One region of the Kitasatospora sp. NPDC059722 genome, then DNA from elsewhere that is predicted to be linked to it. Evidence: predicted binding sites of a transcription regulator. Region 1 holds the regulator's gene; the other holds the start of a gene.
What was found. The regulator HrcA, encoded in region 1, represses chaperone genes, less so after heat shock. The targets are predictions, from matches to a motif close to TTNGCACTCNGNNNNNCNGAGTGCNAA.
Positions count from the first base shown of each region.

Region 2: the regulator HrcA is predicted to act here: its motif matches at 3,055-3,081, upstream of groES (co-chaperone GroES).

Region 1 covers NZ_JBHWGD010000003.1:109,666-120,241, reverse strand. The annotation lists gene ACFV4F_RS02870 (PhoH family protein) at 1-168, opposite strand, end outside; gene ACFV4F_RS02865 (ribonuclease Z) at 375-1,298, opposite strand; gene ACFV4F_RS02860 (histidine triad nucleotide-binding protein) at 1,304-1,657, opposite strand; gene ACFV4F_RS02855 (RDD family protein) at 1,723-2,472, opposite strand; gene ACFV4F_RS02850 (S41 family peptidase) at 2,573-5,821, opposite strand; gene ACFV4F_RS02845 (16S rRNA (uracil(1498)-N(3))-methyltransferase) at 5,970-6,719, opposite strand; gene dnaJ (molecular chaperone DnaJ) at 6,847-7,989, opposite strand; gene hrcA (heat-inducible transcriptional repressor HrcA) at 8,067-9,101, opposite strand; gene htpX (zinc metalloprotease HtpX) at 9,351-10,271, shown strand; gene ACFV4F_RS02825 (hypothetical protein) at 10,325-10,576, shown strand, end outside.
Region 2 covers NZ_JBHWGD010000016.1:8,489-19,064, forward strand. The annotation lists partial or broken gene ACFV4F_RS12980 (LysR family transcriptional regulator) at 1-703, opposite strand, end outside; gene groL (chaperonin GroEL) at 856-2,490, opposite strand; gene groES (co-chaperone GroES) at 2,607-2,912, opposite strand; gene ACFV4F_RS12995 (methyltransferase domain-containing protein) at 3,191-4,357, shown strand; gene ACFV4F_RS13000 (polysaccharide deacetylase family protein) at 4,409-5,311, opposite strand; gene ACFV4F_RS13005 (hypothetical protein) at 5,386-5,646, opposite strand; gene tsaD (tRNA (adenosine(37)-N6)-threonylcarbamoyltransferase complex transferase subunit TsaD) at 5,643-6,749, opposite strand; gene rimI (ribosomal protein S18-alanine N-acetyltransferase) at 6,742-7,239, opposite strand; gene tsaB (tRNA (adenosine(37)-N6)-threonylcarbamoyltransferase complex dimerization subunit type 1 TsaB) at 7,263-7,919, opposite strand; gene ACFV4F_RS13025 (hypothetical protein) at 8,074-8,640, shown strand; gene ACFV4F_RS13030 (hypothetical protein) at 8,695-8,889, opposite strand; gene tsaE (tRNA (adenosine(37)-N6)-threonylcarbamoyltransferase complex ATPase subunit type 1 TsaE) at 9,019-9,513, opposite strand; gene ACFV4F_RS13040 (alpha/beta fold hydrolase) at 9,620-10,576, opposite strand, start outside.

The DNA of each region.
Region 1 (10,576 bases):
GGCGGCGGGGAAGCCCTGCTCGATCACGCGCAGCAGCGAGTCCGCCGTGCCGAGCAGGGTGACCATCGGGTGCTTTTCGGGGATGACGATCCGGGCGCTGACGCGGCCGTCGTCGGCCGGTTCGGGGCGCGACTGACCATTGGTACGGGTCTGCGATGTGTCACTCATAGGTCGGCGCTGGGGCCTGCCTCATCCCATCCGTGGTGTCGTGTGCCGCTCGGTGTCTCCGGGGCACCAGGGTACGCCGCGAGCGTGATCGCCGCGGCGGGCGGCGGGGCCGCACCCGACGATGCTGCGGCAGATCGGGGGACGGCGCGAGCCCTTTTCGGCGCTCCCGGCCTCACCACGGGTTCCGCGAGCGCGAAGGCGGACGCTCAGGGCAGCCGCCGCGGCGGGACGGGCACCCGGGCGAGGTCGCCGGCGAGCACCAGTTCGCCGTCGAAGTGCTTGCGGGCGTCGGCCAGGTGCTGGCCGAGGTCGGGGTAGCGCTGGGAGAAGTGGGTCAGCACGAGGGTGCGCACACCGGCCTCGGCGGCGGCCTTGGCGGCCTGCCCGGCGGTGAGGTGGCCGTGGTCCTCGGCGAGGTGGGCGTCGGCGTCGGTGAAGGTGGACTCGACGACCAGCAGGTCGGCACCCTCGGCCAGTTCGTGGACGCCCTCGCAGAGCCGGGTGTCCATCACGAACGCGAACTTCTGGCCGAGCCTGGGCTCGCTGACCTCGTCCAGGGTGACCGTCCGGCCGTCCGCCTCGATCGCGCCATCGTGCTGCAGCCGGCCGACCGCCGGGCCCCGGATGCCGAGGGCGGCGAGCCGTTCGGGCACCAGGCGGCGGCCGTCCGGCTCGGACAGCCGGTAGCCGAAGGACTCCACCGGGTGCGAGAGGCGCACCGCGTCCAGCGCGAAGCGCGCGCCGGGCGCGGGCAGCGGGCCCGGCTCGTCGATCGGGCGCGGGCGCAGCACCGCCGTCTCGTGGTAGGCGGTGGCGTGCCGCAGCCGCTCGAAGTAGACCTCGCCGGAGGCGGGGAAGTAGACGTCGACCGGGTGCGGGACGCGGTCCAGGTTGATCCGCTGGATCACCCCGGCGAGGCCCAGGCAGTGGTCGCCGTGGAAGTGGGTCACGGCGATCCGGGTGATCTGGGTGGCCGAGACCCCGGCGTGCAGCATCTGCCGCTGGGTGCCCTCGCCGGGGTCGAACAGCAGTCCCTCGCCGTCCCAGCGCAGGAGGTAGCCGTTGTGGTTGCGGTGCCGGGTGGGCACCTGGCTGGCGGTGCCGAGGACGACGAGTTCGCGCTGCGACACGTAGGTCAGACCATGCTCTCGGTCATCGGCTTGCCGCCGAGCACGTGCACGTGCGCGTGGAAGACGGTCTGCCCCGCGCCGGCGCCGGTGTTGAAGATCAGCCGGTAGTCCTCGACGCCCTCGTCCCTGGCCACCAGGCCCGCCTCGGCGAGGAGTTCGCCGGCGATCTCCGGCTCGGCGGCGGCCAGCGCGGCGGCGTTCGGGTAGTGGACGTGCGGGATGACGAGGACGTGCACCGGCGCCTTCGGGGCGATGTCGCGGAAGGCGAGGACGCGCTCGGTCTTGCGCACCACCGTGGCCGGGATGTCGCCCGCCACGATCTTGCAGAACAGGCAGTCGGGCTGCGGCTCGCCGGCCATCGGATTCTCCTCGGGATCGCGTTCGGGGTCGTGCTTCGTCTGCGCTGGGGCCGTACGGCCGCAGCCTAGCCGAGCCGCCCGGTGGCCTGCTCGTACTCCCGCAGGTGCTTCCAGCGCACGATCCGCACGCCGACGATGTCGCCCTCGCCCTCGAACTCCTCGCTGAGCCAGCTGACCAGCAGGACGACGAAGCCGATCAGCCAACGCCGGGTGAGCCGCCAGGTGTTGGGGTGCATGACGCGCTTGCGGCGGATCACCCGCAGCGCCATGACGCCCTTGCCGACGCTGAAGCCGGTGAGGCGGGCGAGCAGCACCTGGTTGACGAACGACAGGACGAGGCCGGTGGCCAGCAGGCCGACGATCCACGGCACGCCGGCGACCGCGCCGTGCTTGCCCGCGTGGCCGGCCTTGTTCGCGACGGCGAAGGCCGGGCCGACGGCGACCAGGAAGTCGATCAGGATGGCCGGAAAGCGCCGGTAGTTGCTGGTCTCCGGCGGCGTGGGCGCCGCGGTGGCGGCGTCGAACCCCTGCCCGTGGGCCGCGTACGGCTGCGCGGGCTGCGGCTGTTGGGCCGGCTGCGGCTGGTACGGCTGGCCGTGCGCCGGGTACGGGTTCTGCCCGTGCGGCGGGTACGGATTCTGACCGTACTGCGGCTGTGGCGACTGCTGCTGCGGCTGCTGGTACTGCTGCGGCGGCTGCTGCTGCCCGTACGGATTCGGCGGGTACCCCTGCGCCGGGTACGCCTGCTGCGGCGGCTGCGGCTGTGCGTAAGGGTTCTGGCCGTACTGCTGCGGTGATGGATAGCCCTGTGCCATGTGCTCCCCCGTAGAGCTGTCGAGCAAGATCAGCCCCGCATCCTACTCACCGCCCGGAGCGGGAAGTCGGCCCACCCGACTTCCCGCTCCGGACCCGCCCCTACTGCCAGGGCAGCGGCGGCGCCGTCCGGGCCGGCGCCTCGGCGAGCGCGGCCAGCGCGATGCGCACGCCGGCGGCCAGCTGCGGGTCCTCGCCCGCGGCCCACTCGTGCGGCGCGATCGGCACCTCGACGTCCGGGTCGACGCCGTGGTTCTCCACGCCCCAGCCGTAGTTCTCCAGCCAGAACGAGTACTTGGGCTGGGTGACCAGGGTGCCGTCGACCAGGTGGTAGCGGCTGTCGATGCCGATCACCCCGCCCCACGTCCGGGTGCCGACCACCGGGCCGAGCCCCAGCGCCTGGATCGCGGCGTTGACGATGTCGCCGTCCGAGCCGGAGTACTCGTCGGCGAGCGCGACGACCGGTCCGCGCGGGGCGTCCCCGGGGTAGGGCTGCGAGCTGGTGATGTCCCGGGCGACGTTCCAGCCGACGATCCGGCGGGCCAGCTTCTCGATCACCAGCTGGGAGGTGTGGCCGCCCCGGTTCTCCCGGATGTCGACGATCACGCCCTCCTTGGCCATCTCGGAGCGCAGGTCGCGGTGGAGCTGGGCCCAGCCGGCGCTCTGCATGTCCGGGATGTGCAGGTAGCCGAGCCGCCCGCCGGACAGCTCGCGGGTCTCGGCCCGGCGCCCGGCCACCCAGTCGTGGTAGCGCAGCGCCTCCTCGTCGGCGAGCGGGACGACCACCGGGTGGCGCTGGTCGGTGCCGTCCTTGCCGGCCACGGTGAGCTCGACGGGCTGCCCGGCGGTCCCGGCCAGCAGCGGCGCCGGGCCGGTGACCGGGTCCACCGGGCGGCCGTTGACGGCGAGGACGGCGTCCCCGGGGCGGATCGCGGCGCCGGGCGCGGCGAGCGGCGAGCGGGCCCGGGGGTCGGAGGACTCGCCGGGCAGGATCCGGGCGATCCGCCAGAGGTCCCCGTCCTTGACCAGGTCGGCGCCGAGCAGGCCCTGGCGCCGCGCGGGCTCGGTGTGCAGGCCGTAGGGCATGACGTAGGCGTGCGAGGTGGCGAGTTCGCCGTGCACCTCCCAGAGCAGGTCGACCAGGTCGTCGTGCGAGCCGACCCGTTCGACCAGCGGGCGGTAGCGCTCCAGGACGCCGTCCCAGTCGACGCCGGCGAGGTCCGGGCGCCAGAAGTTGTCGCGCATCAGCCGGCCGTTCTCGGCGTACATCTGGCGCCACTCGGCGGCCGGGTCGACCGTCACCCGCAACCGGGCGAGGTCGACGGCCGTCTCGTCCTCGTCGCCCGCCTTGTGGTCGGCCGGGAGGATCCGCAGCTCGCCCTCGTCCACGACCGCCAGCCGGCTGCCGTCCCCGCTGACCGCGAACCAGTCCAGGCCGTGCACGAGCGGCTCGGCCCGGCGCTTCTTGAGGTCGAAGCGCTCCAGCGTGGCCCGGGGCCGTTCGTCCTCCAGCGAGGCCGCCTCGTCGCCGAGTTCGCCGAGCAGCGGCAGGCGCGTCCACAGCACGCCGTCCTTGCCCGCCTTGAGCGCGCCGAAGCGGCCGCCCTCCACCGGGAAGGGGACGATCCGGTCGGCGATGCCGTCCAGGTCGACCCTGGTCACCGGCGCGGCGTCGGCGCCGCCCTCCTCGCCGTCGCCCTTCTTGCCGCGCGGCTCCTCGTCCTCCCCGCCGAGCGGGCGCCCGGCCCGCTGCGGGCCGAACGGGGACGGCGTGTCGGCGGCCAGCGTGATCAGGTACGGGCGGCAGCCGTTGGGGAAGGACAGGTCGAAGACGTGCGAGTCGTAGACCGGGTCGAAGTTGCGCACCGACAGGAAGGCCAGGTAGCGGCCGTCCGCGGTGAAGGCCGGCGCGGTGTCGACGAAGCGCTGCTGGGTGACCTCGCCGACCGTCCGGGTGGCCAGGTTCGCCAGCACGATCTGGCGCAGCGACCACGCCCCGCTGCCCGGCACCGGTCGCGACCAGGCCAGCCACGCGGAGTCCGGGCTGAACACCAGGCCGCTGACCTCGCCGTCGGTGCTGCGGGCCAGCTCGTGCACGGCGCCGTCGGCGAGCGTCACCAGCAGCACCCGGCCGTCGTGCACGCCGAGCGCCGCCTGCTTGCCGTCCGGGGAGACCACCAGCGAGTTGACCCGGCCGAGCTGTCCGGCGGCCAGCCGGCGGCGCTCGGCGCCGTGGACGGCGGGGGCGAACTCCAGCCCGTCCTCGCCCCCGGCGTCCGACACCCACAGCACGCCCTGCGCGCCGTCCTCGCCCGGCACCACGCGGGCCAGCCGGCCGCGCACGCCCGGCGTCTCGTCCAGCACCCGGGCCGGGCCCTCGCGGTGGGTCAGCCAGTGCACGCTCCCGCGCACCACGACGGCGCTGGCCCGGCCGGTGCGGTCCGGGGCGACGGTCTCCAGCCAGTGCGCGGCGTGCACCGGGCGCGGGCGGCGGCCGGTGCGCGGCCCGGCCAGCCGGACGTCCAGGCGGCGCGGCTCGGCGCCCTCGGCCAGGTCCTCCAGGAGCCACAGGTCGCCGGCCCGGTGCCAGACCACCCGGGTGCCGTCGGTGGCGGCGTTGCGGGCGTAGAAGCCGTCCGGGGAGGTGGTGTGGCGGCGCAGGCCGGTGCCGTCCGGGAGGCTGGAGTAGAGCTCGCCGACGCCCTCGTGGTCGGACAGGAACGCGATCCGCGAGCCGTCCGTGCCGGCCACCCACAGCGGCGAGGAGAGCTGCCCGTCGAGGTCCTCGTGGATCCGGACGAACTCGTCCCGGCCGATCCACAGCTTGCCCGCCCGGCCGCCCCGGTAGCGCTTCCACCAGGCCGGTTCGCGGTTGTTGACGGTGCCCAGCAGCACCCGGTCGCCGTCCGGCTCGAAGGCCAGCCCGCCGACCGGCCCGTACGGCAGCCGCACCGGCTCGCCGCCGTCCAGCGGCACCGCGTGCGCCCAGGTGCGGCGCAGGGTGGCCTGCCCGGCGGTGGTGGTGGCGATCGGACGGCCGTCGGCGCTCCACCCCTGCAGCTGGGTCTGGCCGCTGCCCCAGTGGGTGAGGCGCCGCGACGGGCCGCCGTCCACCGGCACGACGTGCACCTCGGGCGCGCCGTCCCGGGCGGAGGTGTAGGCGATGTGCCGCCCGTCCGGGGAGAACCGCGGGTGGTGGACGGGCAGGTGATCGGCCGTCAGCCGCCAGGCCCGGCCACCGTCCAGCGGGGCGAGCCAGACGTCGTTCTCGGCGACGAAGGTGACCAGGTCACCGTGCAGATGCGGGTGGCGCAGGTATGCGCCGACAGGGTTGCTGAGGGGTTCCGTCACGCCGCCAGCGTAGGCACGTACGCGGACGGGGCGGGCCGCTTTTACCCGACTCCACCCGGGTGAGACCGGGGCGGGATCCGGGCGGGAACCGAGTGGGATCCGGGCGAAAACCGGACGGGATCCGGGCGGCCCCCGAACGCAGGGGCCGTCAGGCCCAGCGCCCCGTGCGCCCGAGCAGCAGCGCCCCGGCGGCCACGCCGGCCGTCGAGGTGCGCAGCACCGACGGGCCGAGCCGGTGCGGCTTCGCGCCCGCCTCGGCGAAGGCGGCCAGCTCCTCCGGGGAGACGCCGCCCTCGGGGCCGACCACCAGGACGACGTCCCCGGCGGCCGGCAGCGCGGCGGCGGCCAGCGGCTCGGAGCCCTCCTCGTGCAGCACCGCGGCGAACGCGGCGCCGGCCAGGACGGGGGTCAGCTGGCGGGTCGTCATCAGGTCCCGCACCTCGGGGAAGCGCAGCCGGCGGGACTGCTTGCCCGCCTCCCGGGCGGTGGCGCGCCACTTGGCGAGCGCCTTGGCGCCGCGCTCGCCCTTCCACTGGGTGATGCAGCGCGAGGCGGCCCACGGGATCACGACGTCCACGCCGACCTCGGTCATGGTCTCCACGGCCAGCTCGCCGCGGTCGCCCTTGGGCAGCGCCTGGACGACGACGATCCGCGGCGCCGGCTCCGGCTCGCGGCGCACGGCGGCCACCGTGACGTCGATCGCGTCCTTGCCGAGCACCTCGGCGACCGTCCCGTCCACGCCGAGCCCCAGCCCGTCGGCCAGGGTGACCGCCTCGCCCGCCGTCAGCCGCTTCACCGCGGCCGCGTGGCGCCCCTCCGGCCCGTCCAGCCGTACCACGGCCCCGGGCGCGGCGGCGGCGATCCGCTCGGTCTCTACGACGAACACGGGGGCGGTCATGAGGGGGAACCTTTCCGGGGTGGGACCTGCGGCCCGGGCCGGCAACCACGGCCAGGGCCCGCGACCAGGGGGGACGGAACGCGAAAGGGGTGCCGGGGCGAGGACCCCGGCACCCCTCCGCGGACGGCTAGCGGCCGTTGAACGCGTCCTTCAGACGCGAGAACAGGCCCTGCTGGCCCGGCGCGAACTGGCCGGACGGGCGCTCCTCGCCGCGCAGCACCGCGAGGCGGCGCAGCAGCTCCTCCTGCTCGGGGTCGAGCTTGGTGGGCGTCTGCACCTCGACGTGCACTATCAGGTCGCCCCGGCCGCCCCCGCGCAGGTGGGTGATGCCGCGGCCGTGCAGCGGGATCGACTGGCCGGACTGGGTGCCGGGCCGGATGTCGACCTCCTCCAGCCCGTCCAGGGTCTGCAGCGGCACCTGGGTGCCGAGCGAGGCGGCCGTCATCGGGATGGTGACGGTGCAGTGCAGGTCGTCCCCGCGCCGCTGGAAGACGGTGTGCGTGGTCTCGGCGATCTCGACGTACAGGTCGCCGGCCGGGCCGCCGCCGGGGCCGACCTCGCCCTCGCCGGCCAGCTGGATCCGGGTGCCGTTGTCGACACCGGCCGGGATCTTGACGGTCAGGGTGCGGCGGGCGCGGACCCGGCCGTCGCCGGCGCACTCCGGGCACGGGGTCGGCACGACGGTGCCGAAGCCCTGGCACTGCGGGCAGGGGCGGGAGGTCATGACCTGGCCCAGGAAGGACCGGGTGACCTGGGAGACCTCGCCCTTGCCGCGACACATGTCACAGGTCTGCGCGGAGGTGCCGGGCGCGGCGCCCTCCCCGCTGCACGTCGTGCAGGTGACGGCCGTGTCGACCTGGAGCTCCTTGGTGGTGCCGAACGCGGCCTCCTCCAGGGTGATCTCCAGCCGGATCATGGCGTCCTGCCCGCGGCGGGTGCGCGAGCGCGGGCCCCGCTGGCCGGCCGCGGCGCCGAAGAAGGCGTCCATGATGTCGGAGAAGCCGAAACCGGCCGCGCCGGCGCCGAAGCCGCCCGCGCCACCGCCGCCGCCCGGCGAGAGCGGGTCGCCGCCGAGGTCGTAGACCTGGCGCTTCTGCGGGTCGGAGAGCACCTCGTAGGCGGCGTTGATCTCCTTGAACCGCTCCTGCGTCTTCGGGTCCGGGTTGACGTCCGGGTGCAGTTCGCGTGCCAGGCGCCGGAACGCCTTCTTGATCTCGTCCTGCCCCGCATCCCGTCGGACGCCGAGTACCGCGTAGTAGTCCGTGGCCACCTAATGCTCCGCTTGTTCCGCCTGTAGTAGTGCTGCGACAGGGCACCACCGCTGGTCTGTCCAGCGGTGGCTGATTGCTACGACTCGGCCAGGATCTGACCCACGTACCGCGCCACCGCTCGCACCGCCCCCATTGTGCCCGGATAGTCCATCCGGGTCGGACCGATCACACCCAGTTTGGCCACGCTCTCGTCGCCCGAACCGTAGCCGACGGACACCACCGAGGTGGAATTCAGCCCCTCGTAGGCGTTCTCCCGGCCGATCCGGACCGTCATCGCCGCGTCCGTGGTCTCACCCAGGAGGCGGAGCAGGACGACCTGCTCCTCCAGGGCCTCCAGGACCGGCTGGATGGTGAGCGGGAAGTCGTGGCCGAAGCGGGTCAGGTTGGCCGTGCCGGCCAGCATGATCCGCTCCTCGTTCTGCTCGGCGAGCGCCTCGAACAGCGTCGCCAGGACCGTGGTGACGGTCGGCCGGTCGACCTGTTCGAACATCGCGGGCAGCTCCTCCAGCGCCGCCGGGACGTCCGGCAGGCGCTGGCCGACGGCCCGCGCGTTGATCCGGGCCCGCAGGTCCGACAAGGCCGTCTCGCCGACGGTGCCCGGGCAGTCCACCATCCGCTGCTCGACCCGGCCGGTGTTGGTGATCAGGACCAGCATCACCTTGGCCGGGGCGAGCGCGACGAGTTCGATGTGCCGCACGGTGGAGCGGCTCAGCGAGGGGTACTGCACGACGGCGACCTGCCGGGTGAGCTGGGCGAGCAGCCGCACGGTGCGTGCGACGGTGTCGTCCAGGTCGACCGCGCCCTCCAGGAAGTGCCGGATCGCGCGCCGCTCGGGCGCGCTCATCGGCTTGACCTCGGCGAGCCGGTCGACGAACAGCCGGTACCCCTTGTCGGTGGGGATGCGCCCGGCGCTGGTGTGCGGCTGGTGGATGTACCCCTCCTCCTCCAGCGCCGCCATGTCGTTGCGGACGGTGGCCGGGGAGACCCCGAGGTTGTGCCGCTCCACCAGGGCCTTCGAGCCGACCGGCTCCTCGGTGCCCACGTAGTCCTGGACGATCGCGCGCAGCACGGCGAGCTTGCGGTCGTCGAGCTGGCGGACCTCACCGGCCATGGGGCACGCACCTCCGTCTTCGCACGTTGTCCGTTGTGACGTATCGAGCTGATGCGGGCCTGGAAGGCCCGGGTTTGGCACTCTGAGCGCACGAGTGCCAGAACCCTACCTGCCAGTGTACGGCCCGGGTCCGACGGCAGGAACGGCGCAGCGGGGGTGATCCTGCCCGCAGTTCCCGGCGCGGGGGTGGTGCCCCGCGGCCGTCCGGGTGGCAGCATCGATAGCGGACGGCGAACGGAGGAGCAAGCGATGTCGAGCTCGGCCCAGCACACCCGATTCGCGCCCGACCGCGGCCTGACCGGCCGGATGGTCGGGACCATGTTCGTGATCGGGCTGTTGTACGTCGGATTCACCGGCCTGCTGATCGTGCTGCTGCGCGGCGCCTGGCCCCTGATCGTGCTGATCTCCGGCGGGCTGTTCGTGGCCCAGTTCTGGTTCAGCGACAAGATCACCGAACGGGCCATGGGCGCCCGCCCGGTGTCCCCCGAGCAGTACCCGCAGTTGCACGGCACCGTCGACCGGCTCTGCGCGCTCGCCGACATGCCCAAGCCCAGGGTGGCGGTCGCCGACAGCGACATGCCGAACGCCTTCGCCACCGGCCGCAACCCGCAGAACGCCGTCGTGTGCGTCACCACCGGCCTGCTGCGCCGGCTGGAGCCCGAGGAGCTGGAGGGCGTCCTCGCGCACGAGCTCTCGCACGTCGCCCACCGGGACGTCGCCGTGATGACGATCGCCGGGTTCCTCGGCGTCCTCGCCGGGGCGATGACCAGGATCGCCATGTACGGCGGGTTCATCGGCGGCGGGCGCAACAACAACGACCAGAACGCGGCGATCGCGGCGCTGATCATCCCGCTGGTGTCCATCGTCGTCTACGCGATCAGCTTCCTGCTCACGCGGCTGCTGTCGCGCTACCGCGAGCTCGCCGCCGACCGCGCCGCCGCCCAGCTCACCGGCCGGCCCAGCGCGCTCGCGTCGGCGCTCACCAAGGTCACCGGGCAGATCGCCGCGATCCCGTCCAAGGACCTGCGCCAGGCCCAGCCCTACAACGCCTTCTACTTCGCCCCGGCGCTGAGCGCCAAGGAGACGGCCTCCCAGCTGCTCTCCACCCACCCGACGCTGGAGAAGCGGCTGGAGCAGCTGGCGAAGATCTCCGCCCAGCTGGGCCGCTGAGCCCCGCCGACCCGCCGACCCGCCGACCCGCCGACCCGCCTGAAGGGACCGCCGTGGGAATCCTGGACGCCCTGTTCGGCCGCACCAAGCCCGTCAAGCCCGACCTCGACCAGCTGTTCGGCGTCCCCTCGGCCGCGCTCACCCTGGAGGCCGGCGCCGGGTTCCTGCCCACCGGGCTCGGCTCGGTGTGCTTCGCGGCCGTCGAGGGCGCCGCGTTCGTCCAGGTCGAGCAGCAGGTGCGGGCGCTGCTCGACGCCGACACCGAGCGCGGCGGCGTCCCGGTGGAGGCCTCCAAGGACGGCTAC
Region 2 (10,576 bases), on a different contig from region 1:
CGACGGGCGCGCCGCCGCCCCCCCCCGCCCCCCCCGCCCGCCCCCCCCCCCCCCCCGCGCCGCCCCCCCCCCCCCGGGGGGGCGCCCCCGGCAGCAGGCCCACCAGCGGGTCGTCCAGCAGCGGCGTGACCACCAGGTCGGACCAGTCGGTGCCGGCGCTCAGCTGCTGCGCCTCCAGGTTCGCCTCGGCCCGCGCCTCGCGCGGCGTGCCGTGCGCGGGCACCGGGAGAGCGGTGGCGCCCTCGGACTGCGGGTAGCGGAAGGCCAGCGCGATCTCGCACTCGCCGCCGCGCAGCATCGCCAGCGACTCCGGCGGCTCCGCCTCGACCAGCGACACGCGCACCCCCGGATGGCTGTCCCGCAGGCGGGCGACGGCGGGCGGCACCAGGGTGGAACTCGCGGTCGGGAAGGACACCAGCCGCACCCGCCCGGCCCGCAGCCCGGCGATGGCCGCGACCTCCTCCTCGGCCGCCGACAGCCCGGCCAGGATCCCGGTGGCGTGCTTGAGGAGCACCCGTCCGGCCTCGCTCAGCTGCATGCCCCGGCCCGAACGGACCACCAGCGGGGTGTCCACGGACTTCTCCAGGGCCTTCATCTGCTGGCTGATGGCGGGCTGGGTACAGCCCAGCTCGCGCGCGGCGGCGGAGAAGGAGCCGGTGCGGGCGACGGCCCGCAGGACGCGCAGGTGGCGGGCCTCGATCATGCCTCAGTTATAAGGCAATCTTTGCCGAACGCAAAATTTCACTGATAGTTGAGTCTTCAAGCGGACTCGCGGACCCCCGGGCCCGAACGCCGGAGGCCCGGCCCGCCTCCCAGGATGGGGGCGGACCGGGCCTCCGGTCCACTTCAGGGGCCTCAGTGCGAGTGGCCGTGACCGCCGTGCGAGTGGCCGTGACCGGCGTCGGCGGCCTCCTCCTTCTTCTCCACCACGAGGGTCTCGGTGGTGAGCAGCAGGGAGGCGATCGAGGCGGCGTTCTCCAGGGCGGAGCGGGTGACCTTGACCGGGTCGATGACGCCGGCCTTCACCAGGTCGCCGTACTCGCCGGTGGCGGCGTTGTAGCCCTGGCCGGCCTCCAGCTCGGCGACCTTGGAGGTGATGACGTAGCCCTCCAGGCCGGCGTTCTGGGCGATCCAGCGCAGCGGCTCGTGCAGCGCCTTGCGGACCACGGCGACACCGGTGGCCTCGTCGCCCGACAGGCCCAGGCCGCCGTCCAGCACCTTGGCGGCGTGGACCAGGGAGGCGCCACCGCCGGCGACGATGCCCTCCTCGACCGCGGCGCGGGTCGCCGAGATGGCGTCCTCCAGGCGGTGCTTGCGCTCCTTCAGCTCCACCTCGGTGGCGGCGCCGACCTTGATGACGCAGACGCCGCCGGCCAGCTTGGCCAGGCGCTCCTGCAGCTTCTCGCGGTCCCAGTCGGAGTCGGTGCCGGCGATCTCGCCCTTGATCTGGGCGACGCGGCCGGCCACGGCCTCGGCGTCGCCGGCGCCCTCGACGATGGTGGTCTCGTCCTTGGTGATGGTCACGCGGCGGGCGCTGCCCAGCACGTCCAGACCGGCCTGGTCGAGCTTGAGGCCGACCTCCTCGGAGATCACGGTGCCGCCGGTCAGGGTGGCCAGGTCGCCGAGGATCGCCTTGCGGCGGTCGCCGAAGCCCGGGGCCTTGACGGCGACGGCGTTGAAGATGCCGCGGATCTTGTTCAGCACCAGGGTCGACAGCGCCTCGCCGTCGACGTCCTCGGCGATGATCAGCAGCGGCTTCGAGGCACCGCCCTGCAGGATCTTCTCCAGCAGCGGCAGGAGCTCCTGGATCGAGGAGATCTTGCCCTGGTGGATCAGGATGTACGGGTCCTCCAGGACCGCCTCCTGCCGCTCCGCGTCGGTGACGAAGTACGGCGACAGGTAGCCCTTGTCGAACTGCATGCCCTCGGTGAACTCGAGCTCGACGCCGAAGGTGTTCGACTCCTCGACGGTGATGACACCGTCCTTGCCGACCTTGTCGATCGCCTCGGCGATCAGCTCGCCGACCTGGGTGTCCTGGGCGGAGAGGGACGCGACGGCGGCGACGTCGTCCTTGCCCTCGATCTCGCGGGCCACCGAGAGCAGGTGCTCGGAGACGGCGGCGACGGCCTTGTCGATGCCCTTCTTCAGGGCGGCCGGGCCGGCACCGGCGGCGACGTTGCGCAGACCCTCGTTGACCAGGGCCTGGGCCAGCACGGTGGCTGTGGTGGTGCCGTCGCCCGCGACGTCGTTGGTCTTGGTGGCGACCTCCTTGACGAGCTGAGCGCCAAGGTTCTCGTACGGGTCGTCCAGCTCGACCTCACGGGCGATGGTGACACCGTCGTTGGTGATGGTCGGGGCGCCGAACTTCTTGTCGATGACGACGTTGCGGCCCTTGGGGCCGATGGTCACCTTGACGGTGTCGGCCAGCTTGTTGACACCGCGCTCCAGCGAGCGGCGGGCGTCCTCGTCGAACTGCAGGATCTTCGCCATGTTCCCTATTCCCTCGGGGCTGCGGCCGGCCCACCGGCCGCCGAACTACGTGAACCAACAACCACGCCCCGGGCCCCTGTCACTTGGGACACGGATCCGGGGCGGGTCGGAACGACTTACTTCTCGATGATGGCGAGAACGTCGCGGGCGGAGAGGACGAGGTACTCCTCGCCCTGGTACTTCACCTCGGTGCCGCCGTACTTCGAGTACAGGACGATGTCACCGACGGCGACGTCGAGCGGCAGACGCTGGCCGTCCTCGAAGCGGCCCGGGCCGACGGCCAGGACGACACCCTCCTGGGGCTTCTCCTTGGCGGTGTCCGGGATAACCAGGCCGGAGGCCGTGGTGGTCTCGGCGTCGAGCGGCTGGACCACGATGCGGTCCTCGAGCGGCTTGATGGCAACCTTGCTGCTGGTGGTCACGTCCGAGCTCCCCTTCGGAGATTACGGGGTTTTCTAACGGGTAAGGGGCGAACCTGCGCACCTGCCGTCGCGGGGGTCAGGCACGCGTCTTCGCGTTAGCACTCCCCAGGTGGAGAGTGCCAAGGACGACCATAGGCCCGTGTTAGCACTCAGTCAACCAGAGTGCCAACGACGCGCCCCGCCGTCCCGGCCCGCGGACGCGCGGCCGCCGTCCCGCGCGGCCCTGCACGACCGCCCGGGACCGGCCACCACACCGCCCGACCGGCGAGAATGGCCCCGTGGACACCGAGAACCTCCAGCCGCTGCTGACCCCCGAAGGACAGGACCTGCTCGCCGCGTTGCGCGAGTTCACGCCCGAGGAGGAGCTCGCGCTGGCCACCCGGCTGCGGCGCGAGCACCCGGCCGACCTGGTGTCGGCGGCGTTCGGGCAGGCGCGGCTGCGCCAGCGCGCCCGCGCGAAGTTCGGGGCGGACGCCGACCTGATGTACTTCACGCCCAACGGCGTCGAGCAGTCCACCCGGCGCAGCGTCGCCGAGTGGCGCGCGCAGCGCTTCGCCGGGCTCGGGGTGCGGCGGCTGGCCGACCTGTGCTGCGGGATCGGCGGGGACGTCCTGGCGCTGGCCCGGGCCGGGATCGAGGTGCTGGCCGTCGACCGGGACCCGGCCGCCTGCGCGGCCACCGCCGCCAACGCCGCCGCGCTGGGCCTCACCGACCTGGTCGAGGTGCGCTGCGCGGACGTCGCCGACGTGGACGTCACCGGCTACGACGCGGTGTTCACCGACCCGGCGCGACGGACGGCGCGCGGCCGGGTGTTCGACCCGGAGGCGTACGCCCCACCGCTCTCGTGGGCCGTCGAGGCCGGCCGCCGGACCCCGATCGGCGCGCTGAAGGTCGCGCCGGGCATCCCGCACGAGGCCGTCCCCGAGGACGCCGAGGCCGAGTGGGTCTCCGACCACGGGGACGTGAAGGAGGCGGTGCTCTGGTTCGGCACCAAGGCCGCCCACCCGCACCGCGCGACGCTCCTGCCGCACGCCGCGAGCCTCACCGGCGGCGATCTGCCCGACCCGGCGGCCGGGCCGGTCGGCCGGTACCTGTACGAGCCGGACGGCGCCGTGATCCGCGCCCACCTGGTGGCCGAGGTGGCCGAGCAGGTGGGCGGACGGCTGATCGACCCGAAGATCGCCTACCTGACCTCGGACGAGCTGGTCCCGACGCCGTACGCGCACGCCTTCGAGCTGACCGACGTGCTGCCCTTCCACATCAAGAAGCTGAAGGCCCTGCTGCGCGAGCGCGGGGTCGGCACCGTGGTGATCAAGAAGCGCGGGATGGCGATCACCCCGGAGGAACTGCGCCGCCAGCTCAAGCCCTCCGGGCCGAACTCCGTCACGGTGATCCTCAGCCGCACCGACAACGGCCCGCTGATGATGCTCGGTCAGCCGGTCTGATCGACCGCGCCTGACGGACGGAGCGGCTGACCGGACGGACGGACCGGACGGCTACGCCGGCGGCTGGATGTAGTCGTCCAGCCGGGCCACCGAGAAGCCCTGCTCCTGGATCCGGGCCAGCAGCTCGCCGAACATCTGGGTCATCGTGGCGCCCTTGAGCTCCTTCGGCCCGCGGAAGTGGGCCAGGATGATGTCGCCGGGCTTCAGCTTCTTGTCCGCCGCCTGGTACTGCATGTCGTGGATCTGCATGGACTCGCGCCACAGCACGACCGCCCGCGGACCGCACTCCTGCACCGAGGTGTTGAGCGTCGGCGTGTTGGCGCCGTCCCCGAACGGCGGGCGGAACAGCAGCGGCGCGGTGCCGTACTGCTGGGTGAGCGCGCTCTGGTCGTCGCAGATCTCGGACTTCTGCTTGTCCGGCGTGAGCTTGCTCATCACCGGGTGGGTGACGGTGTGGTTCTGGATGTGGTTGCCGAGCGCCTGGAGTGGCTTGAAGTAGCCGTAGTCGTTCTTGACGATGTCCTTGGTCAGGAACATCGTGATCGGCACCTTGAGGTCGGTCAGCATCTCGACGAACTTCGGGTCCTTCTCGGCACCGTCGTCGATGGTGATGAAGACGACCTTGTCGCTCGTCTTCACGTCGCTGAACACCGGTACGGTGCCGGTCCGTTCGAGCTTGACGGGCTTGTCCGCGGGCGGCGCGGGGGCCGGGGCCAGCGGCTTGAGGTTCCACTTCGCCCACGCGGCGTCGCCCGCGGCCTGCGCCGCCGCGGGCGTGGTCGCCGCGGCGGTCGGTGCGGCGCCGCCGGCGGGCTGGCCCCCGGCCGGGGCCGCGCTCGTCGGTGCCGGGGCGGCGGCGCCGTCCCCGTTGCCGCCGCACCCGGTGGCGAGGGCCAGCAGGGCCAGCGCCCCCGCCGCGTACGCCTTGGTCCTGTTCCGGCCGTCCTGCTTCACCGCGCGCGCTCCTGGTCCGTCCGCCGTTTCTCAGCTAGCACGGTAGTGGCCCGGCTCGCGGTTCCCGTACCGGCCTACTCGACGTGCTCGCTGGTGAAGGACCAGCGGTGCACCGGACGGCCGAGCAGCTCGGCCGGCGGCTCGGCGACGGGCACCGGCTCGCCGCTCCACCAGGCGATCAGCAGCACCCGCTCACCGGGGGCGCCGAACAGTTCGAGGCGCTCCAGGCCCGCCGAGCCGCGCAGCGCCGGGATCGCCGTCTCCCGTGCCCAGGAGGCGAGTTCGGCCCCGCGGCCGTCGGCGGCGCGGGCCTCCCACATCATGGCGACGGTCACCCGGCACCGCCGCCGAGGGCGTCGTACGCCTGGCCGTGGACGTCGCCGTGGTGCAGGTCAGCGGCCGGGACGTGGACGTCGGTGACGGGCAGCGAGGAGTCCGCCGACAGGTCGAAGGCGGACGGCGCGCGGTCGCGCCACACCATCTCGGAGCCCAGCGCGGCCACCATCGCGCCGTTGTCGGTGCACAGGCCGGGGCGCGGCACCCGCAGCATGATCCCGGCCCGGTCACAGCGCTGCTGGGCCATCTCGCGCAGCCGCGAGTTGGCCGCGACCCCGCCGCCGATCATCAGGTGGTCGACGCCGTTGTCCTTGCACGCCTTGACGGCCTTGCGGGTGAGCACGTCGGTGACCGCCTCCTGGAAGGACGCCGCCACGTCGGCGACCGGCACCTCCTCGCCGGCCCGGCGCTTGGCCTCCACCCACCGGGCGACGGCGGTCTTCAGGCCGGAGAAGGAGAAGTCGTACGCGGGGTCGTTCCGGCCGCTCAGGCCGCGCGGGAAGGCGATCGCCTTGGGGTCGCCCTCGCGGGCCGTGCGGTCCACGATCGGGCCGCCGGGGAAGCCCAGGCCGAGCACCCGGGCCACCTTGTCGAAGGCCTCGCCGGCCGCGTCGTCGATGGTCGCGCCGAGCGGGCGGACGTCGGTCGTGATGTCCTCGCTGAGCAGCAGCGAGGAGTGCCCGCCGGAGACCAGCAGCGCCATGGTCGGCGAGGGCAGCCGACCGTGCTCCAGCTGGTCGACGCAGATGTGCGAGGCGAGGTGGTTGACCCCGTACAGCGGCTTGTCGAGCGCCCAGGCGTACGCCTTCGCGGCGCTGACGCCGACCAGCAGCGCGCCGGCCAGGCCGGGGCCCGCCGTCACGGCGATGCCGTCCAGGTCGCTCGTCTTGACCCCGGCGGTGTCCAGGGCGCGCTGGATGGTCGGGACCATCGCCTCCAGGTGGGCCCGGCTGGCGATCTCCGGGACGACGCCGCCGAAGCGGGCGTGGTCGTTGACGCTGGAGGCGACCGCGTCGGCCAGCAGCGTGGTGCCGCGCACGATGCCGACGCCGGTCTCGTCGCAGGAGGTCTCGATGCCGAGGACGAGCGGTTCGTCAGCCATGGCGGGTGTCCTCAATGTCCTTCGGGTCGGTGCTGTCGGTGCTGTCGGTGCTGGGGTGGTCGAGGCGCATCACCAGCGCGTCGACGTTGGCGGGCTGGTAGTAGCCGCGCCGGATGCCCACCGGCTGGAAGCCGTGGCGCTCGTACAGCCGCTGGGCGCGCGGGTTGTCCACCCGCACCTCCAGCAGCAGTTCGGCGCAGCCCCGCCGGGCGGACTCCCGGATCAGGTCGGTGAGCAGCGCCGCGCCGAGGCCGGCGCCCTGGTGGCGCTCGTCGACGGCGATGGTCTGGACGTCGCCCTCGCCGGCGATCGCCATCAGTCCGGCGTAGCCGACGATCGTGCCGTCCGCGGCGGTGGCCACGGTGTAGTGGCGGGTGCCGCCGGGGTGGGTCTCGGCCAGCTCGGACCAGTACATCCCGTGGGACCAGGCGTCCTCGGGGAAGAGCCGCAGCTCCAGTTCCATCACCGGCTCGATGTCCCACCAGCGCATCGGGCGCAGGGTGGTGCCGTGGTTCACGCCGGGAGCACCGCCTTGTAGCCGGCCGGCACCTGGGCGTCCGGGCGGCGCAGGTACAGCGGCACGTTCGGCAGCAGCTCGCGCCCGGCGGCCAGCTCGGCGGCGGCGAAGCCGGCCAGGGCGCCGGCCGAGACGTGCTCGGGGCCGTGCGCGCCCGGGAAGGCGTCGGGGTAGAGCAGCGCGCCGGCGCCGACCGAACGCGGCTGCGGCGACAGCTCGGCCGGGCGGTCCACGCCGGGGCCCTCGGTGCGGCGGCCGTCGGCGTCGTAGGAGGCCCAGTAGACCTCCTTGCGGCGCGCGTCGGTGGCCACCGTGAACGGCTGCCCGGCCAGGCCCTCGGCGCGCGCCTGGAACGCGATCGCGTCCAGGGTGCAGACGCCGTGCACCGGCAGGCCCAGCGCGTGGCCGAGCGCGGCGGCGGTCACGAGGCCGACCCGCAGGCCGGTGTACGGGCCGGGGCCGACGCCGACGGCGATGCCGGTGAGCTGCTGCTTGTCGACGCCGGCCGTCCGCAGCACCCGGTCGATGGCGGGCAGAAGCAGTTCGCCGTGGCGCCGGGCGTCGACCTGGTCGGTCTCGGCGAGGACGGCCGTGCCGTCGTGGACGGCGGCGGTGACGGCGGGGGTAGCGGTGTCGAACGCGAGCAGCAGCACGGGTCAAGGTTAGACCGACGTTGGGCCGACCGGCCGATCGATACGGCGTACCACTGCGGAACACACGTCCGAGCCGCTGCGGAGCGGCCCGCGGGACCTGGCACGATTAGGGCGGTACGTACAGCGGACGGCGGCGGGAGCGGCAGTGGCGAAGATGGGTCCTGGAGTGGTGGTCACGGGGCTGACCCTGGGAGCCCTGGCGGTCGTGAGCCTGCTGGCCTTCCAGGCGAACGGCGCCCAGGACCGCGCGGGCGCCGCCCGGCCGACCGCCACCGCGACGGCCGGCGGCCCGGCCACCTCGGCGGCGCCGAGCACGACCCCGACCCCGACGGCACCGACGCTGCCGGCCTCCTCGGGCACCGGCACGCGGGTCGTCTACTCGGTCTCCGGCCACTACGTGTGGCTGATCGAGCCGAAGAAGAACCCGCAGGTGGTCGCGGCGTTCCCGGTCACCCCGGGCACGGTCGAGCCGACCCCCGGCGCGTACCCGGTGTACAGCCGCACGGCCACCACCACCGGGACGGACGGCAAGCAGATCGAGCACGTGGTGCGCTTCGCGCAGCAGAACGGCGTGGTCTTCGGCTTCAGCGCGGCCGTGGACGGCGCGACGCCGACCGCCGACCCCAAGACCAAGACCGGCGGCATCCGCAGCTCCCGCCAGGACGGTCAGCTGCTGTGGGACTTCGCCCCGAAGGACACCAAGGTGGTCGTGGTCGCCTGAGGCGTGCCCGTCCGACTCGTGGTCACCCGGCGCGCGCGCGTCCGACCAGGGCCGTCAGGCCGCGCGGGGCGTGTCCGTCCCGGCGTCGTCGGCCCGGCGCGGCGCCGGTTCGGGCGGGGTGGACACCGCCTCGGCCGCGGCGCACGCGGCCAGCAGCGCCCGCATCGGCTCCCCCGGAGCGCGACGGGCGGACTCTCCGGCCCCGGTGGTGCGCACGGCGCGCTCCGGGGCGGGGGTGGTGCTCGACATGGCGCCTCCCTAGTTAGGCAGACCTAACCGCAGCACCCATCCCATCACGCCCGGCGCCCCCCTCGCAACACTTTCCCGACAGCCTGTCGGCAAACGGACGGCGAAGCCTCCGCACGGTCCGACGGGCCGTCACGCCAGCTTCGCCAGCTCGACGTCCTCCCAGCGCGCCCCGATGCCGGTCAGCAGCACGCGGCGCGGGTCGTGGTCCTCGCCCGCGGTGTCGCCGATCGCCCGCTCGATCCGCACCTCCAGGCGGTCCTCGGACAGCCGCTCGACCTTGCCCTCGCCCCACTCGACCACCACCACCGACTCGGGCAGCGACACGTCGAGGTCGAGGTCCTCCATCTCGTCCAGGTCGCCGCCCAGCCGGTACGCGTCCACGTGCACCAGGGCCGGACCGCCCACGAGCGACGGGTGCACCCGGGCGATCACGAAGGTCGGCGAGGTCACCGCGCCGCGCACCTGCAGGCCCTCCCCCAGGCCCCTGGTCAGCGTGGTCTTCCCCGCGCCCAGCTCACCCGAGAGGAGCACCAGGTCCCCCGGCCTCAGCAGCGCGGCCAGCTCCCGGCCGAGCCGGCCCATCCGCTCCGGGGTGGGGACGGTGAGAGTGGCGTGCGAGCCCATGCGCGTGTCTTGCCCTTCGGTCCGTACCGGGCGCGCCGACCACCGGCCGCCCCCGCTACCGTGCCACATCCGCGGCCGGGCGCGCGCCGCGGTCCCCGGCCGTCCCTCAGACCGGATCGAGGACGGACGGCGGCGGCTCGGCGGCCCCGCCGAACGCCGCGGCCCGCCTGAGCAGCGCGGCCAGGTGGTGGTCCACCAGCTCCGGGCGCTCCAGCATCACCAGGTGGCCGGCGCCCTCGACGATCACCAGCTCGGCGCCGGGCAGTTGCTCGGCCATCGCCTCGCTGTGCGCGGGCGGCGTCAGGAGGTCCTTGGTGCCGGCCAGCACCAGCGCCGGCAGGCCGCGCAGGGCTGCCAGTGCGGCGGTCTTCTCGTGCGCGCCGAACACCGGGTAGAACTCGGCGACGACGTCGATCGGCGTGGCGTCCAGCAGCTGCTCGGCGAAGCGCACCACGCCCGGGTCGACGTCCTTCGAACCGAAGGAGAACTTTCGGTAGAACACGGCCGCGACGTCCGAGCCGAACCGGCGGGTCGCCTCCACCAGCTCCACCTGACGGCCCAGCAGCTTGACCACCCCGGGCGCGACCCGCTTGAACAGCTTCGCGCCCGCCGACGGCAGGCCCAGGCTGACCTGGTCCCAGTTCCCCGCCAGCGTGCCCACCAGCGCTACGCCGGCCACGCGCTCGCGGAACAGCTCCGGGTGCTGGTCGGCCAGCGCCATCACCGTCATGCCGCCCATCGAGTGGCCGACCAGCACCAGCGGCCCGGTCGGCGCGACGGCGTCGATCACCGCCTTGAGGTCCCCGCCCAGCTGGTCGATGCTCGCGGGCTCCCCGGCCAGGTAGGAGCGGGAGCGCTCCGAACGGCCGTGGCTGCGCTGGTCCCAGAAGACCAGCCGCAGGCCGTCGCGCAGCGCGGCCCGCTGGAAGTGCCAGCTGTCCTGGTTCAGGCAGTAGCCGTGGCTGAAGACCACGGTCAGCGGCTCGGCGGCACCGCCCGCGTCGTCCCAGCCGGTGCCGTCGAGCTCGACGTACAGCTCGGTGCCGTCCGGTGCGGCCACCGT